Regions from separate parts of the Erwinia sp. AnSW2-5 genome, predicted to be linked through region 3. Evidence: predicted binding sites of a transcription regulator. Region 3 holds the regulator's gene; each other region holds the start of a gene.
The links. The regulator LexA, encoded in region 3, represses DNA repair genes until DNA is damaged. The targets are predictions, from matches to a motif close to TNCTGTATGTACATACAGNA.

Region 1: a site for LexA is predicted at 2,309-2,328, ahead of sulA (SOS-induced cell division inhibitor SulA). Genes of this name have one in related genera too.
Region 2: a site for LexA is predicted at 1,515-1,534, ahead of ACFL9S_RS23285 (YebG family protein). Genes of this name have one in related genera too.

The regions. Positions count from the first base shown of each region.
Region 1 is NZ_JBJGXA010000002.1:361,862-368,807, reverse strand. Features, by position in the region: gene yccS (YccS family putative transporter) at 1-671, shown strand, start outside; gene ACFL9S_RS03280 (TfoX/Sxy family DNA transformation protein) at 668-1,297, opposite strand; gene sulA (SOS-induced cell division inhibitor SulA) at 2,349-2,855, shown strand; gene ompA (porin OmpA) at 3,205-4,275, shown strand; gene matP (macrodomain Ter protein MatP) at 4,367-4,822, opposite strand; gene ACFL9S_RS03260 (AAA family ATPase) at 5,008-6,768, shown strand; gene fabA (bifunctional 3-hydroxydecanoyl-ACP dehydratase/trans-2-decenoyl-ACP isomerase) at 6,837-6,946, shown strand, end outside.
Region 2 is NZ_JBJGXA010000054.1:11,834-18,779, forward strand. Features, by position in the region: gene ACFL9S_RS23275 (bifunctional 4-hydroxy-2-oxoglutarate aldolase/2-dehydro-3-deoxy-phosphogluconate aldolase) at 1-187, shown strand, start outside; gene purT (formate-dependent phosphoribosylglycinamide formyltransferase) at 234-1,412, opposite strand; gene ACFL9S_RS23285 (YebG family protein) at 1,551-1,847, shown strand; gene ACFL9S_RS23290 (sugar phosphate isomerase/epimerase family protein) at 2,002-2,829, opposite strand; gene ACFL9S_RS23295 (tellurite resistance TerB family protein) at 3,030-3,683, shown strand; gene ACFL9S_RS23300 (S9 family peptidase) at 3,834-5,894, shown strand; gene exoX (exodeoxyribonuclease X) at 5,891-6,556, opposite strand; gene ACFL9S_RS23310 (carbon-nitrogen hydrolase family protein) at 6,569-6,946, opposite strand, start outside.
Region 3 is NZ_JBJGXA010000021.1:24,647-31,592, forward strand. Features, by position in the region: gene ACFL9S_RS15640 (conjugal transfer protein TraF) at 1-753, opposite strand, end outside; gene zur (zinc uptake transcriptional repressor Zur) at 1,215-1,724, shown strand; gene ACFL9S_RS15650 (CsbD family protein) at 1,810-2,019, opposite strand; gene dinF (MATE family efflux transporter DinF) at 2,236-3,558, opposite strand; gene lexA (transcriptional repressor LexA) at 3,641-4,249, opposite strand; gene ACFL9S_RS15665 (diacylglycerol kinase) at 4,356-4,724, opposite strand; gene plsB (glycerol-3-phosphate 1-O-acyltransferase PlsB) at 4,852-6,946, shown strand, end outside.

The DNA.
Region 1 (6,946 bases), on a different contig from region 3:
CCATGTTTATCACCCTGCTGGTATTATTGTGTTTCAACCTGCTGGGCGAAGGGTTCGAAGTGGCGCTGCCGCGTATAGTTGATACGTTAGTTGGCTGCGGCATTGCCTGGCTGGCGGTGACATTTATCTGGCCTGACTGGCGTTTTCGCCGGCTTCCTGCCGTTGCTGAACGCACTCTGAATGCGAACTGCCGCTATCTCGATGCCATTCTGGTGCAATATCACCAGGGTAAAGATAACCGACTGGATTATCGCATTGCCCGTCGCGATGCCCATAATGGTGATGCAGAATTGGCATCCGTCGTCTCTAATCTGTCGGTAGAAAATAAATCTGATCTGGCATTACGAGAAGCGGCGTTTCGATTGCTGTGCCTTAACCATTCATTTCTGAGCTACATTTCTGCTTTAGGTGCACATCGCGAGAAGCTGGAAAACGATGCCATGCTGCAGCTCATGGATGATGCCGCTTGCTATGTCGACGATGTACTGCACATCGATATCGTCGATGAAGCGAAAGCACAACGCATGATGGACAGTCTGTCGGTGCGTATACAGCACAGTGAAGCCGATGCTGAAACGAAAGAACCACTGGTCTTGCAACAGGTTGGCCTGCTGGTGGCTCTTTTGCCTGAAATCACGCGCCTTAAAAAACAGATTGCCCTGCGTGGTTAGTCTTCTTCACGCCGTCTTTTTCGCTCACGCTGTGCGTTATAGTCAAACCAAAGGCGCAGCTCTTCTTTCATCTCTTGTGGCAGCGCAGCATAATGCCGCCCGACAATGGCCCCTTGTAAGGCGAAGAGCACCGTTAATCCCAGGTTTTTGTTATTAGTGCGCAATAGCAACCAGCTTCTTTTGGCCCCCTGTTGAACCAGCATTTCGACTGTTGAAATACCCACTTGCCGCAGTAACGTTTCCATTCTTATGCCCATATTAGGCAGATCCTTAAGGCGGCGGTTATTCTGTCGCTCCTTCTGCTGTTGCTTCGCTCCCTGCAGGCAAAGCTGGGAGATGGCTACCAGCTGTTCACCGTCAGACCACAAGGCACCATCAACACGATAGTAATTGAGTTCTACTGGTACACCACGTTTGCTGAGGCTTAACGGTGTCATCTTGCGCTCGACAATATAGGGTTGTACCTCTTCGCAGGCACGAAGATACAGTTCCCCTTTAGCCACCACAGCAAATACCGTTTTTTCCACTGCCAGGCAATAACCACCAAACTGTGTACGGGAATGCACTTCTCCAAGCTGAGCCAGTCGTTGTTTCGCTTCTGCAATTTTACGTTTCGAACGTTCCATATTCTCATCCAAAATTAATTAAGAAATCACTCACAAGGTCTCGATAGAACATATTAGAAAATAGGCAATAGTCATTACAGGTTCAATGACTAATTTGTATTTCATGTGTTTACATTGTAATTTTGCGAGGCGTTACGAAAAAACGCCTTCATGTAAACGGGATTAATCTCGGCATTCTGTACTTTAGAGGGGGAATAACATTAAGAATTACGGCACCCACACCATGTTCAACAACCTATAAAGCCACCCCCCTCATTAAAAATTAGCGTTAAATAGCTTTTCGTCCAGTTGAATAAAAATAATGAAGAAAATTGGCCAACTGAAGGTGTATTCAGACCAAACCAAGGTAAGCCAGAAGATGCAACATAAGCCCGGTTACCCCTCCCCTGCTATCACAGTCCTGCCAACGATTCTAATCCATCAATCCCTTCTGCCACGTGGCTTAGCGGGTTCTCATGAAAAAACAATCACGCCGACATTCTGATGAAATGAAACACAGAATCGATGTATTCAATAACTTTCATTGCGCAGATTTATTCGTGATAGTTTCAAATTGGTATCAACTTCTCACCGAATTACCAGAAAGCACCAAACATCCACTCTATTATTACTGGATAAATTTTAATAAATCAGCCCATCCCCATCAGACTCAAGTTAAGCATCGCTCTTATCTGAACAGGAAAATAGAATATAAAAACATGTGTCGAAAGCGACATTATATTTTATTACTTTCTGATGTAGCCGTTAATCGCGATACAAAGTGCGGATTCTTATGATTGATAACTGAGCGTCATGAATCCTAAATATTTACGTTTATACCGTAAGAACGAGAATGCTTGAAATGCCCGTGAGCGCTGGAAAGAAACCAGTCAGATTTGAAAAAAGTCTTAATACATTCAACCTAAGGGTACTTCAGCCTCTCCTTAAGCTCAGCAAACCCGCATCTGTTTCCCCTGAGTCGACATGTGTCAGGAAGTAAGATTAAAGGTTGATCTTTGTCCACCGCACCTATACTGTATATCCATACAGTAACCTAGTGAGCGAAGACATTATGCGTACTCATTCCCTGAAATCTCAGTCTGTTAGTCGTAACATGCCCGCTTCAGCATCTGAGTCCTCTGCCTCGACTTGTGCTAATGGCCTGATCAGCGAACTGATTTATAGTGAGAATCAACCTGACATGACTCAATTGCTGCTGCTGCCTTTACTGCAGCAATTGGGGACGCAGTCTCGCTGGCAGTTATGGCTGACACCGCAACAAAAGCTCAGCCGTGACTGGTTACAGCGCTCGGGGTTACCACTGGATAAAGTCATGCAGTCTCCCTACTCCGGTACCATCACCACGGTAGAGGCGATGATCAAAGCGTTGCAGACAGGGAATTATAGTGTGGTTTTAGGCTGGTTGGATGAAGAGATATCAGAAGTGGACCGTCAACGGTTGCAGGAAGCGGCAAGTTCAGGGCACGCATTAGGGTTAATTATGCGCTCAGAAAATAGCATTTACTCCTCAGCCAGACCGCTTAATGGCTTAAGAATTCACGCATCTTTGTATCATTAAGTAAAAATAGGATTTTTCTCAGACTTTATCCCTGCCAGACCCATCTTAACAGGCTAATAATGTTATGACGCGGCGCGACAATGGTTTAGCTGGGTTCTCAGACCTGTTTTTGAGCAAAGAATTCACCCTCAAATGTTAAAAAATGTGTATGAAACGCTGTTTTTTTGCTGACCATCGTCACATCATACTTGTAAGTTTGCTGGTACGTTGTAGACTTTAGCTCGCCAGGGTGCTCAATAACCTCCATTTTTTGGAAGAGTCATAATCGAGCTTCTCAACCCGGCGAAGGATTAAATCAAAGAGCTAATTTAAAGCTCATTGCCTATTTGGATGATAACGAGGCGCAAAAATGAAAAAGACAGCTATCGCAATTGCAGTGGCACTGGCTGGCTTCGCTACCGTAGCGCAGGCCGCTCCTAAAGATGACACCTGGTACACCGGTGCTAAACTGGGCTGGTCTCAGTACCATGACAAAGGTTACTACGGTAACGGTTACCAAGATAATGATGGCCCATCTCATGAAAGCCAGCTCGGTGCTGGTGCATTTGGTGGTTATCAGGCAAACCAGTACCTGGGCTTCGAACTGGGTTATGACTGGTTAGGCCGCATGCCTAACAAAGGCGACAAAGTCAACGGCGCTTTCAAAGCTCAGGGCGTTCAGCTGGCAGCAAAATTAAGCTACCCAGTAGCTGACGATCTGGACGTTTATACTCGTCTGGGCGGCATGGTATGGCGTGCAGACTCCACCCAGCAAAATGCTAACGGCCGTATCAGCGACCACGACACCGGCGTTTCTCCGCTGGCTGCTGTTGGTGTTGAATACGCTGTAACCAAAAACTGGGCAACTCGTCTGGACTACCAGTGGGTTAACAACATCGGTGATGCAGGTACCGTTGGTGCGCGTCCTGATAACTCAATGCTGAGTGTTGGTGTTTCTTACCGTTTCGGTCAGGATGATGCCGTTGCCGCTCCAGTTGTTGCTCCGGCACCAGCTCCAGCGCCAGTTGTTGAAACCAAGCGTTTCACTCTGAAATCTGACGTTCTGTTCAACTTCAACAAAGCGACTCTGAAACCAGAAGGCCAGCAGGCCCTGGATCAGCTGTACACTCAGTTGAGCAACCTGGATCCTAAAGACGGCTCTGTCGTCGTACTGGGCTACACTGACCGTATCGGTTCAGAGCAGTACAACCAGAAACTGTCTGAAAAACGCGCTCAGTCTGTTGTAGACTACCTCGTGTCTAAAGGCATCCCTGCTAACAAAGTTTCTGCACGTGGCGAGGGTAAATCTGCCCCTGTTACCGGCAGCACCTGTGACAGCGTGAAAGGCCGTAACGCCCAGATCGACTGCCTGGCGCCAGACCGTCGTGTAGAAATTGAAGTTAAAGGCATCAAAGACGTTGTAACTCAGCCACAGGCTTAAGTTATCTCGTTAAAAAAACCCCGCTCAGGCGGGGTTTTTTATTGGCTGAAATAGATTGGACATGAGGAAGGGATAAGGCACATTGTCGATTTTATTCAGGCTTGCCTAAAATCGCTTTAAGATCCTGCTTCAGCGATGACATCTGGCTGGCATACTGCTCTTTGCGCTCTGCATCTTCAATTAACTGCACTATCGTCTCAGACAGCGTGCTATTCCGACGCTGCGCAAGACCGGCCAAACGCTGCCAAACCAGATATTCCAGATCGATAGACTTCTTACGCGTGTGCTGATGTTCAGCATTAAAATGACGCTTGCGACGCGCACGGATAGTCTGCTTCATGCGGTTTTCAAGCAGCGGGTTAATATGCTGGCTGATCCATTTCAATACCTCCACCGGTCGATTTTCCATAACCAGTAGTTCATCGACGGCAGCCTGCGCTGCGCTTGACTCGATATAACGCGTGATCAATTCACCTTCGCGGTGCTTTTTGACCAGGTATTTCCATTTCCATCCGCTTTCAAGATTTTCCAGTTGCTGATATTTCATCGGAATCTCATGCTGACCACATTACGAATTAAGAATAACAGCTTTTTTTCATCAGGCTGCAAAGAAAACAGGGACATCAGCGTCAATGTTAACGCAAGCGCCGCAGATGTGCATGTGTACTGTGCTTAACAGGCTGAAATATTGTATAATGCTGCTTTTAATCATCTAAGAAAAATACGATAACTTTGACCAACAACCGATTAGAGTGGCGCGCCCTACAGCCCGATACAGAACGCTTCCAGCATCTCCTCTCGCAGACCTATGCTGCCGATACAGAGTGCTTTGCATCCGTGCAGGCACGCCTGTTCAATGGCCTGAGCCTGCTACTGCAAACCCCGGCCAAAGTACCGCTAATGCTGGTCAAAAGCCCTGAGAGCGCTGAATATCTCGCTTTATTGCAGGATATTCTTTCATCCCTGACTGTCGATGATGATGATGTTCCGGCCTTATTTGGTGGTCATTATGACATCAGCGAACACGCGGTAAGCTGGCGCCCGGCGCAAGATGCCACGGATAATTTCGCTAGCGAAGGTGGTGTTCATCAGGCCGAATGGATTGAAACCGAGCAACTCTTTGGCTGCGTACGCATCCATCAGTCGACGATAACGCTGTCACCAGGTCTGGTACATCGTGCCAATGGCGGGGTATTGATCCTGTCAATGCGTGCCCTGATGGCGCAGCCGCTGCTGTGGCTGCGGCTAAAACAGATCATGGTTAATCAGCGGTTCGACTGGTATTCCCAAGATGAAACCCGTCCTCTGCCATTAGCTATCCCGTCGATGCCTATGCAGTTCCGCCTGGTACTGGTTGGGGAACGCGATGTGCTGGCAGATTTTCAGGATATGGAACCTGAACTGGCTGGACTGTCGCTGTACAGCGAGTTCGAAGACAATATTCAGCTGGTAGACGAAGAAGAATTCAACCACTGGTTACAGTGGGTACAAAGTGTTGCCCACAGTCTCGGCTATCCCTGCCCTGCGCCTGATTTCTGGCCTGTGTTGATCCGTGAGTCTGCACGCTATACAGGCGATCAGGATACCCTTCCATTGGATCCTCAGTGGCTGGGTCGACAGCTGCAGGAAGCCGCTCTCTACAGCGAAGATAATCTGCTCACTGCCGAAAATCTTCAGGATGCCCTCAGTACGCGCGAATGGCGTGAAGGTTTCCTGCCTGAACGAATTCGTGACGAGATCCTGCTTGATCAGATTCTGATTGAAACTGAAGGCGAAATGATCGGTCAGATCAACGCCTTGTCGGTCATGGAATTCCCGGGCCACCCGCGTGCATTTGGTGAACCTTCGCGAATTAGCTGCGTCGTTCATGTAGGCGACGGTGAGTTCACCGATGTAGAGCGTAAAGCCGAGCTCGGCGGTAATATCCATGCCAAAGGTATGATGATCATGCAGGCATGGTTGATTGCCGAGCTGGAACTTGAGCAACAGCTACCGTTTTCTGCCTCTATCGTTTTTGAACAATCCTATTCTGAAGTCGATGGTGACAGTGCCTCCCTGGCGGAGTTATGCGCGCTGATCAGTGCGCTCGCCTCACAGCCGATCAATCAACAACTGGCCGTCACGGGTTCCGTCGATCAGTTCGGTCGCGTGCAGCCGGTCGGTGGGCTGAATGAAAAGATTGAAGGCTTCTTCCATATCTGTAATCAACGCACGTTAAGCGGTACTCAGGGAGTTATTATTCCTGCGGCCAATGTGCGTCATCTCTCGCTACAACAGGAGGTGGTGGATGCCGTTCGTGAAGGTAAATTCCATTTGTGGGCCGTCTCCAGCGTTGATGAAGCTCTGCCGCTGTTAACCGGCGTAGAGTGGGACAAAGAGACAGGATCCTGCCTGTTACGTTCGATTCAGGATCGTATCGACCAGATTCTTCACCCTGAACCTCGCCATCGTCCGTGGCCATTGCGTTGGTTAAACTGGTTTACGCCCGGCTGATCGGACTTGTCCGGCGTACACGTGTAAGCTAAACTCCCTGCTTCATTAAAATAAGGCTTATTGAAAACATGGTAGATAAACGCGAATCCTATACAAAAGAAGACCTGATTGCCTCTGGTCGCGGTGAACTGTTTGGCGCGGAAGGCCCGCCATTGCCAGCTGGCAATATGTTGATGAT
Region 2 (6,946 bases), on a different contig from region 3:
GCCTTTCCCTCAGGTGCGTTTCTGCCCGACGGGCGGGATCTCGCCTGCTAACTACCGCGACTATCTGGCGCTGAAAAGCGTGCTGTGTATTGGTGGTTCGTGGCTGGTGCCCGCTGATGCGCTGGAAGCGGGGGATTACGACCGTATTACCCGCCTGGCGCAGGAAGCCGTGGCCGGGGCGCGATAAAACAACAAGGGGCGGAATTCCGCCCCTTGCATCATCAGCAGGTTTTTCAGCCGCTGACTTTTACACTGGCAGCGGCGTTGATGGCACGCTGTACCGCATCGTCGACGTCACTGCCTGTTGCCAGTGCCACGCCAAGACGACGTTTGCCCTGAATCTCTGGCTTACCGAACAGACGCAGTTGCAGCCCGGCACCCAGTGCGGCAGACAGGTTAGCAAACTGTACATTGTTACTGTCCAGCTCAGGCAGGATCACCGCTGACGCAGCCGGGCCGTACTGACGGATGCCGCCAATGGGCAGGCCGAGGAAAGCGCGCACATGCAGCGCGAACTCGGAGACGTCCTGAGAGATCAGCGTGACCATGCCGGTGTCGTGCGGGCGTGGCGACACTTCACTGAATACCACCTCATCACCGCAAACAAACAGCTCAACGCCAAACAGGCCGCGACCGCCAAGTGCATTCACTACTTTTTCAGCAATATCCTGCGCACGTTTCAACGCCAGCTCGCTCATCTGCTGTGGCTGCCAGGATTCACGGTAGTCACCCTCTTCCTGACGATGCCCGATAGGCGCGCAGAAGTGGATGCCGTCGACGGCATTGATGGTCAGCAGGGTAATTTCGAAATCAAACTTCACCACGCCTTCCACGATCACCCGGCCGGCACCGGCGCGGCCACCCTGTTGTGCATATTCCCAGGCAGCATCCAGCTGTGCCGCTTCGCGGATAAAACTCTGTCCTTTACCGGAAGAACTCATCACGGGTTTGACGATGCACGGGAAACCAATCTCATCGGCGGCCGCCAGGAAAGCCTCGCGGCTGTCGGCAAAGCGGTAGGTGGAGGTGGGCAGCGCCAGATCTTCTGCGGCAAGGCGGCGGATGCCTTCACGGTTCATGGTCAGCTTCGCGGCACGTGCGGTGGGCACCACGTGCTGCCCCTGTTTTTCCAGTTCGATCAGCATATCGGTGGCGATCGCTTCGATTTCCGGCACCACGAAGTCCGGCTTTTCCTGGGCGACCAGTGCGGCCAGGGCAGCGCCATCCAGCATATTGATCACATGGCTGCGGTGGGCAACGTGCATCGCGGGGGCATCGGCATAGCGATCCACGGCGATCACTTCCACACCCAGACGCTGGCATTCGAGCGCCACTTCTTTGCCCAGTTCACCTGATCCCAACAGCATTACACGGGTTGCATTAGGGCGCAGCGCAGTTCCAAGAGTTGTCATAATCTCTACCTGAATGGATTGAAAAAAACGCGCGAAGTATAAACGAAAACGTTTGCGTAATCATCCGCACTTTGCGCTTGAGTGAAAAAAGCGACGCTGCTACACTGTATAAAAATACAGTTAAACAGGACGGAAATCATGGCTGTTGAAATCAAATACGTTGTCGTCAGAAAAGGTGAGGAAAAGATGACATTTGCCAGCAAGAAAGAAGCCGATGCTTACGACAAAATGCTCGACCTGGCGGAAGTCTTTGCCGACTGGCTGACCGCCAGCCCACTGGAAATGGAAGAGCAGCAGGGTGAAGCGCTGGGGCTGTTTATGGCAGAAAACAGAGATGCTCTGCAACAGATCCTCCGTACCGGCAAACTGCCTGAAGAGAGCAACGCGGCTGATGACAGCGACGCCTCTGATGACGGTAAGCTGCGCGCGGTATAACCCGCCGTAATGGCTGACCATCGGCGCGGTTCGACCGGAAAAAAGGTCGAACCCTACGTGGCGTATGCCGACTTTACGTGTAGTGGCCGACCCTCTTTTTCGGTCGGCCAGCAGCTCAGTCTTTCAGATCATCCTGTTTCGGTCGGCCAGCAGCTCAGCCTTGCAAACCATCCAGCACATGGCTCAATGATGCCATCGCTGCCTGTGCCGTTTCATACGGGTCATCCGCATGGCGTTGATCGTTAAACACTTCCAGGCCAATTGGCCCCTCGTAGTCAATCTGCTGTAAATGCGCTAACAGCGCCTTCAGTGGATAATGCCCCTCACCCGGTAACAGTCGGTGATGCCGGGCAGTATCGACCAGATGCTGTGCATCCGGCTGCTCATGCAGATCGGACAGCTGCACCAGGAAAATCTTTTCTGCCGGAATGCCAGCCAGATCTGCCAGTGTTCTCTGGCGCACAAAAATATGAAACGCATCCACCACCAGCCCAAGGTTGGGTGCGTCAATCTGCTGGATAAGCTGCCACGCCTGAGCGGTATTATTGATATGCTGGCTCCAGGCCATTGCTTCATAGGCCACGCGCAGGCCACGATCCGCTGCCTGCTGCACCAGCCAGCGGAGATCCGCTTCGATGCGTTCCGCGCAGCAGTGCGGATGCGTGGAAGCAGGCACCAGCAGCGTTGATGCGCCAAGGCGTTGCGCCGTTGCCATCATCTGCAAGGCTTCATGGCGTTTATCCTCACGAAGGCTCTCTGGCGCGCCATCAAAATCGAGCAGCACCTGGTAATCTGTCAGCCCCAGCGAAAGCTGCTGGCAGAGATCGGCCAGTGCGTCGGCACCGCCCATCGCAGTGCTCACATCCTGCTGCCATAACTCAACCTGGCTGAAACCTGCTGCCGCTGCCGCGTGCAGTTTCTTTTCGCTGCTGCCACCGAGCAGGATGGTATTGATAAACAAGGGGTTCGCTGAAAATGCCATTCGTATCGATTCTCCTCTGCATGACGTTCTTTTCAGGGTAGAAGCAACCAACTCATCCAACAACGTATCCGCGACTGACCGCATGATATCTGTTCATAGCGCGCAGGTAAGAATGGGAAATTTTACAGCCTTTTCACCGTTTGACGTTTCCTGACGTGGGCTGCTCTATTGTGGTGTTTTCGGGTAATGAAGGACTGACTATGAGCAACTGGCTGCAACAGATTCAGACGGTATTAGGCAAGACAGGCATCTCCTCCTCTGGTGGAGAAGGGCTGAGCAAAATGCTGGCTCCCGGTGCACTCGGTGGCCTGGCGGGGTTGCTGATTGCCAGTAAATCTTCCCGCAGTCTGTTGATGAAGTACGGTAAGAATGCTGTGATTATCGGCGGCGGCGCAGCGGCGGGTGCGCTGTTGTGGAATAAATATAAACAGCGCGTCAGTGAAACTCATCAGGATCAGCCTGAATTCGGCCAGCAAAGCTCCCCGGTTGACCGTCGCGCCGAGCGTTTGATTGAAGCGCTGGTGTTTGCGGCTAAAAGTGACGGGCATATCGACAGCGATGAACGCAAAGCCATTGACGAACATATCCGCCAGTCTGGTTTAGGCACGCAGGGCGAGCAGCTGGTGCAGCGAGCCATTGACTCTCCGCTTGACCCGCAGAAGCTGGCGGCTGATGTGAAAAATGAAGAAGAAGCGCTGGAGGTCTATTTCCTCAGCAACCTGGTGATCGATGTTGACCACTTTATGGAGCGTAGCTACTTGCAGGCGCTGGGTGATGCCTTAAAAATTCCACAGGACGTGCGTCAGTCGATTGAAACCGACATTCGCGCGGAGAAACAGAAGCTGCCTGCCTGATCGCGCTATCCCCTCCAACCCTGCGCGGGTGAACACCTTCACCCGCGCAAAAAAATCCCCTGAAAAGCACGATGTTGCAGTGATAACGGCTTGTGAATCAGTCAGGTTGCTGCCAACCTTACACACAGGCACAGCAACTGCGAAGAGACTATGACACCTCCTAAAGCGAATAAAATTCCCCATCAGATGACGCTGCACGGCGATACCCGCATCGATAACTATTACTGGCTGCGCGACGACGAGCGCGAAGCGCCGGACGTCCTTGCGTATCTGCGTGCTGAGAACGACTACTGTCAGCAGCAGCTGTTACCGCAGCAGGCCTTACAGGCGGAGCTGTTGCAGGAGATCATCGACCGCATTCCGGCACGTGACTCCTCGGTGCCTTATGTGAAGCGGGGGTATCGCTATCAGAGCCGCTATGAAGAGGGCAATGAGTACACGATTTATGCCCGTCAGCCAGCCGACACGCAGACACCAGAACACTGGGATACGCTGCTGGATGGTAATCAGCGTGCTGCTGACCATGAGTTTTACACCCTGGGCGGTGTGGCGATTAGCCCGGATAACCAGAAAATGGCCGTGGCAGAGGACTTCCTCTCGCGCCGGGTGTACGGCATTCGCCTGTGCAATCTGGAAACCGGCGAGTGGTACCCGGAAGTACTGGAAGGCGTCTCCTCCGGCATGACGTGGGCCAGTGATTCGCAAACCCTCTACTATGTGCTGAAAGATAAGAAGACGTTGCTGCCGTATCAGGTGTGGCGCCATACGCTGGGCACGCCACAGCAGCAGGATCAGCTGGTGTATGAAGAGGAAGATGACACCTTCTACGTCAGCGTTTACAAAACCACGTCGGAAGAGTATGTGGCGATTGCCCTCGGTAGCAGCACCACCAGTGAGATCCTGCTGCTGGATGCCGCTAAGGCCGATGCTCAGCCCCAGCTGTTTTCTGCTCGCCGTAAAGATCATGAGTACAGCGTGGACCATTATCAGGGGCAATTTTATGTTCGCTCCAACCGGGACGGCAAAAACTTTGGGCTGTACCGCAGTGACAGCGTGGACGAGCAGCAGTGGCAGCCGCTGATTGCCCCACGGGATACTGTCGTGCTGGAAGGCTATACGCTGTTCCGCGACTGGCTGGTGGTGGAAGAGCGCCAGCAGGGGCTGACCAGCCTGCGCCAGATAAACTGGCAAAGCGGTGAAAGTACCAGCATCGCCTTCGACGATCCGGCCTATGTGACCTGGATTGGTCATAACCCGACGCCGGACAGTAGCAAAGTGCGTTATGGCTACTCATCGATGACCACGCCGGATACGCTGTTTGAGCTGGACCTTAATACCGGCGAGCGTGAAGTCCTTAAGCAGACCGAGGTGAAAGGGTTTGATGCCGCTTGTTATCGCAGCGAGCGTCAGTGGATCACGATGCGTGATGGCGTCGAGGTGCCGGTTTCACTGGTATACAGAATAGACAGCTACCAGCCGGGAACCAATCCGTTACTGGTTTATGGTTATGGTTCTTACGGCAGCAGCATGGATGCGGATTTTAGCGCCAGTCGCCTTAGTCTGTTGGATCGCGGGTTTATCTTTGCCCTGACGCATATTCGCGGCGGTGGTGAGATGGGCCAGCAGTGGTATGACGATGGACGTCTGCTGAATAAAATGAATACCTTCCATGACTTTATCGATATCACCGATGCGCTGGTGGAGAAAAAGTATGGTGATGCGGAAAAACTCTATGCAATGGGCGGCAGCGCGGGTGGGTTGCTGATGGGCACGGTGATTAATATGGTCCCTGAGCGTTTCCACGGTGTGGTCGCGCAGGTGCCGTTCGTTGATGTGGTGACAACGATGCTGGATGAAACTATTCCACTCACCACTGGCGAGTATGACGAATGGGGCAATCCGAACGAGGAGTCGTATTATCACTACATCAAGCAGTACAGCCCGTATGACAATATTGCGGCGCAGGATTATCCGCATCTGTTGATCACCACCGGACTGCACGACTCCCAGGTTCAGTACTGGGAACCGGCAAAATGGGTAGCGAAACTGCGTGAGCTGAAGACCGATAATCATCTGCTGCTGTTGCAGACGGATATGGACTCCGGTCATGGCGGGAAGTCAGGCCGCTTTAAAGCGTATGAAAGTGTGGCACTGGAGTACGCATTTCTTATCGGACTGTCCAGCGGGCTGCTAACATCCCCAGCGGCTTAATCCACCGCACTCAACGCCCGCTGCATGGCACTGCGTAAGTCGGGTTTCAGGTCCGTGATATTTTTAAGCATCCACTTTAAATATCCCGGATCTGTTTTCGCCACATCATCCACTTTCTGGCCGCGATATTTGCCGAACGGGAAGGTATTGAACGAACCCTGCACCTGCATCCGGCGGATCATCTCTGGCGCATCCCAGCCGCTGAACGACATAATACGGATCAGCAGCGCCGCCGTGACGTAGCAGTCATATAACGCGCGGTGGGCATGTAAATTTGCAGGCGGCGTCACCTCAAGCTGTAATGACTCGCGCAGCGCCTGGTTGCTGTATTTCAGGCCCGGCCACAGGCGGCGTGACAGTGCCATCGTGCAGATCCACTCACCGGGCATCTCCGGCAGCATACGGCGGTCAAAGCTGGCATTGTGTGCCACATAATAAGGGCTGCCGTGATAGCGGCCGATCGCCTGCTCAATGGTGGGTTTTCCACGCACCATGACTTCGGTAATTTTATGGATTGCCATCGCCTGAGGGCTGATAGGACGGTCGGGTGAGATCAGATCGCTCATCGGATTGACGATCTGTCCATCAATCACATCCACCGATGCCACTTCGACAATACCCCCCTGCAGGCCACAGGTTTCCGTGTCTATAACGCGTAACATAGCTTCTCCCGTTTACAGAACTGACGGGCAGGGTAACGAATGCGTCTCTCCTTGCCAATGATTACCGTTGCGACGCGCAATAATCAGCTGTTCTCCTTCGTCACCACGTATCACCTGACGTCCGGTCTGGTCCCAGAAGGCGCTTTTCCCGGCACACTGGAAGCCGCCCGTGGGCCAGGCATGGTTCGCCATGACCACCGCCATTTGATAGTCGCGCGACCAGCGTGCGAGGTAGTTGCAGTCGGTTTCATATCCCTGCTCGGAAACCAGCACGCTGGTGGCATAGAGGTCAGCCCCACGAACGGAAGCATCACGGGCAAAGGTTTCCACGCTGATATCGGCACAAATGGCCAACGCCACCTGATGATGCTGATAACCAAACATCGGCAC
Region 3 (6,946 bases):
GTCATAGCTGTATACCGAAGCGCTGTAGTTATATAGCGTGGTTTTTTGCAGCTTTGGCGTGATCCCCAGTGAAACCGGCTGACCGCCGAAATCAAACTCATGTGCGACGGCGATCCCCATATCGTAAACCACCGCTGCACGTCCCAGCCCGGCGGAGGTCAGACTGTTCAGCCCTGCTGTCGTCGGAATGTTAGTGCCATCGGCAATGCCTTGCAGATAATCGATATCACTTTGCGTGACATCCGTTACCACAGAGGCGGTACCGTAGGCTTTGGTGACAAACGCGAAAGGCAGAACCTCATTCGGGACGGTCACCGCAAATGCTGCACCCGCGTTTGCCCATGCCTTCTGCCCTTTGATCTCGCGCAGACGATCGGCAAGATCACCCGCAGCCACCTGGGCACGTGGGATATCCGTGGGGAAGACGAAATTATTTGCCAGGTCTTTGTAACTGTCGACCGCATTGGTCAGGTCATCCACCTTATCGACCAGTTTTCCCTTATCGCTGATCTGCGCACCGACGGCCGGCAGGGTAATACTGACGCTGTCTTCCGGTTTCGCTTTGGTCATCAAAGCCGGGTTAGCCAGCACCGCCGAACCGTAACTGGAGGAGGCAACGCCCGTCCCCCCCATTGCATCATTGCGGGCATCGAAATAGTTACCGGCAGCAAACGCACTCAGCGGAGTAAGCAACAGAGCGGGTAATACTACGGGCGCGGAAAAACCGATTAATTTATTGAATTTATTTGCCATTGACCCCAAACCCACCATAAAAAAATGAAAAAGCGAATGCGCAAAGACACGCATAACCGAATGCCTGAATAATGAACATAAAGGCACCATTTCATTGCTGTGAATTGAGAGAAGATGAGTGGGCTTATCAGGTCATTGCCATTTTATTAATCTGTTAACACGCTAACAGTTGAACGTTCTGCATCTGTTTTTTTCAGTGCCAAACGCGCATAGCCCTTTGAAAAAGGTAGTCACGAACCTTAAGCCCTGCAAATCAGATTAGCGATGCTGAATGAAAAAAGAGTGGCCCTGGTACACTGAAAACAATGATGAAATTTTTTTTACCTTCTGCGCTTATCAGCAATACCAGTAAATGGTTGAGTCTGTGCAGGTGGCTGAGGGTTGCCTGACGGTGAACTCGGCGTTTTGTTGCAGACGTGATAAAATAACATCCTGAAATGGCCTGAGGGGGAACAATGAACATTACCAGTGCTGAAAAAATCCTGTCGCAGGCGGAAGTTATCTGTCAGCAGCGCAGCGTGCGACTCACGCCGCAGCGCCTTGAAGTCCTGCGTTTGATGAGTGAGCAGAATGGGGCCATCAGCGCCTACGACCTGCTGGACTTACTGCGCGTATCTGAACCCCAGGCGAAGCCCCCAACCATCTACCGAGCACTGGACTTCCTGCTGGAACAGGGCTTTATCCATCGTGTGGAGTCCACCAACAGCTATGTGGTCTGCCATCACTTTGAAGAGCCGTCACATACCTCAGCGATGCTGATTTGTGACCGCTGTGGTTCAGTCGCTGAGCAACATGCCGATGGTGTGGAAGATATTTTGAAATCGCTGGCCCTGAAGTCAGGTTTTACCCTGGGGCATAGCGTGATTGAAGCGCATGGATTCTGTCAAAAATGCGGGGAAATTGAAGCCTGTACGCATCAGGATGCATGCCAGCACGATCATAGTGTGCAGAGTAAAAAACGCGGGCGTTGATTAGATTTTATGAGGAAGGAGAAAGAACTGAGTGGCACGGTCCTTGTGCCGGGGCTGGAGCATCGCCCTGAAAGGGGCCGCTGTTTTACCAGCGGTGGTTATTGCGAGTTTCCCATTCACTAAGCTCTTTCTCGGCTTTATCTTTCTGATAGCCGTAGCGCTCCTGAATTTTACCTACCAACTGGTCGCGTTTACCTTCAACGATCGTCAGATCATCATCAGTCAGCTTGCCCCATTGTTCTTTCACTTTACCTTTAAACTGTTTCCAGTTACCGCCGGCTTCGTCTTTATTCATAATGTGATTCCTCTACCTTGGGTTAAAACAGCTTTTTCGTCTCAAAAATTCGCTGAATATCCAGATAATTATCTGGTTATTTGCCTAAGACAAAGATAATTGTAGTAGAGAAATCGGCACCCGGCAGTTAACCCGCTGGCAATAGTGGTAAAAAATTGCTAAAAACCCCTAAAATTCAATAAACTAGCGAAGCTTCGGGTTACGTAAGCAAATGTGTCACTGCGCGAACCATGTACCATTACGCCAGTGACGACGCCAGATGACCCACAGGGAGACACCGCGCAGCAGCAGGAACAGCGTCACCGCCAACCACAGACCATGATTACCCAGCCACGGCACGCTAAACAGCGTCAAACTAAAGCCCAGAGCTGCGATAGCCATACTGTTGCGCATCTCACTGGCCCGGGTGGCGCCGATAAACATGCCATCCAGCAAATAACAGCCCACACCCGCCAATGGCATCAGCACCTGCCACCATAAATACCGATCGGCAAGCTGCCGAAGCGGTTCCAGAGAAGTCAGCAGCGCGATAATTTGCTCACCAAACAGGGCATAGAACAGAGAGAACCCCATTGCGACTATCAACGACTGCCTGCAGGCAGCGTGCCAGACGCTAAGTAATTGCTGACTGTTTTTCGCGCCGTAGGCTTCCCCTGAACAGGCTTCAACCGCATAGGCGAAACCATCCAGTGCATAGGCGGTGAAGGTGAGGAACATCAGTAGCACGGCGTTGACCGCGACGACATCATTCCCCAGGCGGGCACCAAAAATTGTCAGCGACGCAAAGCACATTTGCAGCAACAGAGAACGCAGCATGATGTCGCGGTTTAAGCGCAGCAGGCGCGCCACATCACCGCGCCAGGCGTTCAGCATCAGCCCTACCGACAAACCACGCAGTTTCATCACCCGCCATACCAGCAGCAGGCCGACTATAAAGCTGACATATTCAGCGATCGCGGTGGCTGCTGCCGCACCCTGCACGCCCCATCCCAGCCCAATAACAAACCACAGATCCAGCAAAATATTGACCAGATTACCCACCACAAGCAGGATCACCGGAGCACGCGCATACTGCACCCCAAGCAGCCAGCCAAGCAGCACGAGGTTAGCCAGTGTTGCTGGGGCACTGAGCCAGCGCACCTGCATAAACAGTGCCGCCTGGTGCAGGACTTCGTCGCTGCCACCGGTCAGGCCCAGTGCAAGGTGAGTAATGGGGGTTTTTAGCAGGACAAACAGCAGCCCGGCCAGCAGAGCCAGCAGCAGCGGCTGCATCAACGCACGCGCCAGTGCAGACTTATCACTGGCGCCAAATGCCTGGGCTGTCAGCCCGGTGGTGCTCATGCGAAGAAACAGTAGCAGCATAAACAGGAAGCTGGTGACAGTAGTGCCGATTGCCACTCCGCCAAGATACGTTGGGCTATCGAGATGGCCGATCACAGCCGTATCAACCAGGCCAAGCAGAGGCACGGTAATATTAGAAAGGATCATCGGCAGCGCCAGCCGCCAGAGGCTTTTATCCGCAGAGGTGAGCAGTTTCATCAGAATCCATCAGAGTTAACGCGATTGCAGATGGTAATACGCGCCGCAGAAGCAGCGCGCAGGATTTAGCGGGGAGTCACGATTACAGCCAATTGCCGTTGCGGATAACGCCAACAGCAAGGCCTTCTATCGTCAGCGTCTGCTGACGCAGATCGACGATGATAGGTTTGAAATCCGGGTTTTCAGGTAAAAGCTGTACCGTATTACCCTGGCGTTTCAGGCGTTTAACGGTCACTTCATCATCAATGCGCGCCACCACAACCTGGCCATTACGCACATCTTCCGTTTTGTGTACCGCTAACAGGTCGCCGTCCATAATACCGATGTCTTTCATCGACATTCCACTGACGCGCAACAGGAAGTCAGCGCCAGGCTTGAACAGGTCAGGGTCAACCTTGTAGTGGCCTTCAATGTGTTGCTCTGCCAGCAGTGGCTCACCAGCGGCAACCCGACCAATCAGTGGAAGTCCGTCTTCTTCTTCCATCATCAGGCGAATACCGCGTGAAGCACCAGAAACGATCTCAATCACGCCTTTACGGGCTAAGGCCTTCAGGTGCTCTTCAGCCGCATTCGGGGAACGGAAACCAAGCTGCGCGGCGATCTCTGCACGCGTAGGTGGCATACCAGTTTGATTAATGTGGTCGCGAATCAGGTCATAAACCTGCTGCTGCCTCGCCGTTAGTGCTTTCATTCCGCCCCCTGGTTGTTTATACAGTCGACTGTGAGTATATACAGGTATTTAGACATTGAAAACCTAAAGTTGGGCGAAATGCAGTTTGTGGCGATTTTTGGAAAACTCATCGCAAATGTGGCACTAACAGCATGATCCAAACAAAAATTGCCAGCAAGATAGTCAACAGCACAGCCGCAGAGCCCATATCTTTGGCCCGGCCTGCCAGGGGATGTATTTCACTGCCGATGCGGTCGACAACCGCTTCGATGGCGCTGTTGAGTATTTCGACAATAATGACCAGCATCACGGAGCCAATCAGCAGCACACGGGTAATGGCATCCACGTCCAGCCAGCAGGCAATGATAATCGCGATGATCGCCGCGACGGCTTCCTGGCGAAAAGCAGCTTCATGCTGCCAGGCGGCACGGATGCCTTTCCACGAATACCCGGCCGCTTTTATGATTCGCGTCAGTCCGGTGACATTATTTGCCATAATAAGGGAACCCTTTGAGAAGTTTAACGTCAATGAGTGGAACTACAGGTTTTTTAACACCACAGATTCTGTTGGCGCTTTCTGGTATGCTTGCGGCGCTTTGCTAACAAGAGGCTTCATGTTGTCTATGTCAGGTTGGCGTAAATTATATTATAACTTATTGAATCTTCCAGTAAAACTACTGGTAAAAAGTAAAGCAATTCCGGCTGAACCGGTTGCTGAACTCGGGCTTGATACGTCGCGCCCTATTATGTATGTGCTGCCTTATGATTCAAAGGCCGATCTCCTTGCACTTCGTGAGCAGTGTCGCAAACAAGACCTGCCCGATCCTCTGGAACCTCTGGAGATCGACGGTACGGTATTGCCACGTCATGTGTTCATTCATGATGGCCCGCGCCTGTTCCCGTACTTTGTCCCGAATCTTCAGTCGGTCAAGCTGTTCCACGATTATCTCGATCTGCACCGCAATCATCCCGATCTGGATGTGCAAATGGTACCGGTATCGGTGATGTTTGGTCGTGCGCCGGGCCGTGAGGTACAGGGGAACGAACAGCCGCATCTGCGCATGCTGAATGGTATTCAGAAATTCTTTGCCGTCATCTGGCTGGGGCGCGACAGTTTTGTTCGCTTCTCTCCGATGGTATCGCTGCGCCATATGGCCACCGAGCACGGTACAGATAAAATCATCGCGCAGAAGCTGGCCCGTGTGGCACGTATGCACTTTGCTCGCCAGCGTTTAGCGGCCGTTGGGCCGCGTCTGCCAGTGCGCCAGGACCTGTTCAACAAACTGTTACAGTCCAAAGCGATCGCCAAAGCGGTAGAAGACGAAGCACGCAGCAAAAAGATTCCCCATGAAAAAGCCCAGCAGAATGCCGTTGAGCTGATGGAAGAGATTGCCGCTGACTTCTCTTACGAAGCGATTCGTCTGACTGACCGCATCATGGGTTGGACCTGGAGCAAGCTCTATCAGGGAATCAATGTTAACGGCGGTGAGCGCGTGCGCCAGCTGGCACAGGATGGACATGAAATTGTCTACGTGCCCTGCCATCGTAGCCATATGGACTACCTGCTGCTCTCCTATGTACTGTATCACCAGGGTCTGGTGCCGCCGCATATTGCCGCCGGAATTAACCTGAATTTCTGGCCAGCCGGCCCGATTTTCCGTCGCCTGGGCGCCTTCTTTATTCGTCGTACCTTCAAGGGCAACAAGCTCTACTCGACGGTGTTCCGTGAATACCTTGGTGAGCTGTTCACCCGTGGCTATTCCGTTGAATACTTCGTGGAAGGGGGCCGTTCCCGTACTGGCCGCCTGCTGGACCCGAAAACCGGCACGCTGTCGATGACGATTCAGGCGATGCTGCGCGGCGGTAACCGCCCTATCACACTGGTGCCGATTTACATCGGTTACGAGCATGTGATGGAAGTGGGTACTTACGCCAAAGAGCTGCGTGGCGCGACCAAAGAGAAAGAAGGCTTTATGTCAATGGTACGTGGGCTGCGTAAGCTGCGTAATCTCGGCCAGGGTTATGTGAACTTTGGTGAGCCATTGCCGCTGGTCGCGTATCTGAATCAGCAGGTACCGGAATGGCGTGAGGCTATCGATCCTATTGAAGCCCAGCGTCCAGCCTGGTTAACCCCCGCCGTGAATGACATCGCGCAAAAAGTGATGGTGCGGATTAACAATGCAGGGGCAGCCAATGCCATGAACCTGTGTGTGACGGCGCTGCTGGCATCACGTCAGCGTTCGATGACCCGTGAACAGCTGACCGAACAGCTCGACTGCTACGTGCAGCTGCTGCGCAATGTGCCGTATTCGCCGGATTCCACCGTGCCGGATATGACGCCAGAAGCACTGCTGGAACATGCGCTGAGCATGAACAAGTTCGAGCTGGAGCAGGATAGCATTGGCGAGATCGTGGTGCTGCCGCGCGAGCAGGCAGTGCTGATGACCTACTATCGCAACAACATCCACCACATGCTGGTGATGCCGTCGCTGATTGCCGCCATTCTGATGCAGCACCGTGAAATCAGCCGTGCCGAGCTTCTGCGTCAGGTCACGGTGATCTATCCGATGCTGAAAAGCGAGCTGTTCCTGCGCTGGAGCACGGATGAACTGGGCCAGGTACTCGACTCACTGGTGGCTGAAATGGCTCGTCAGGGGCTGCTGGTTGCAGAAGAGAGCAGTCTGCGCTTGAGTGCTGGTCGCTTCCGTACCCTGCAAC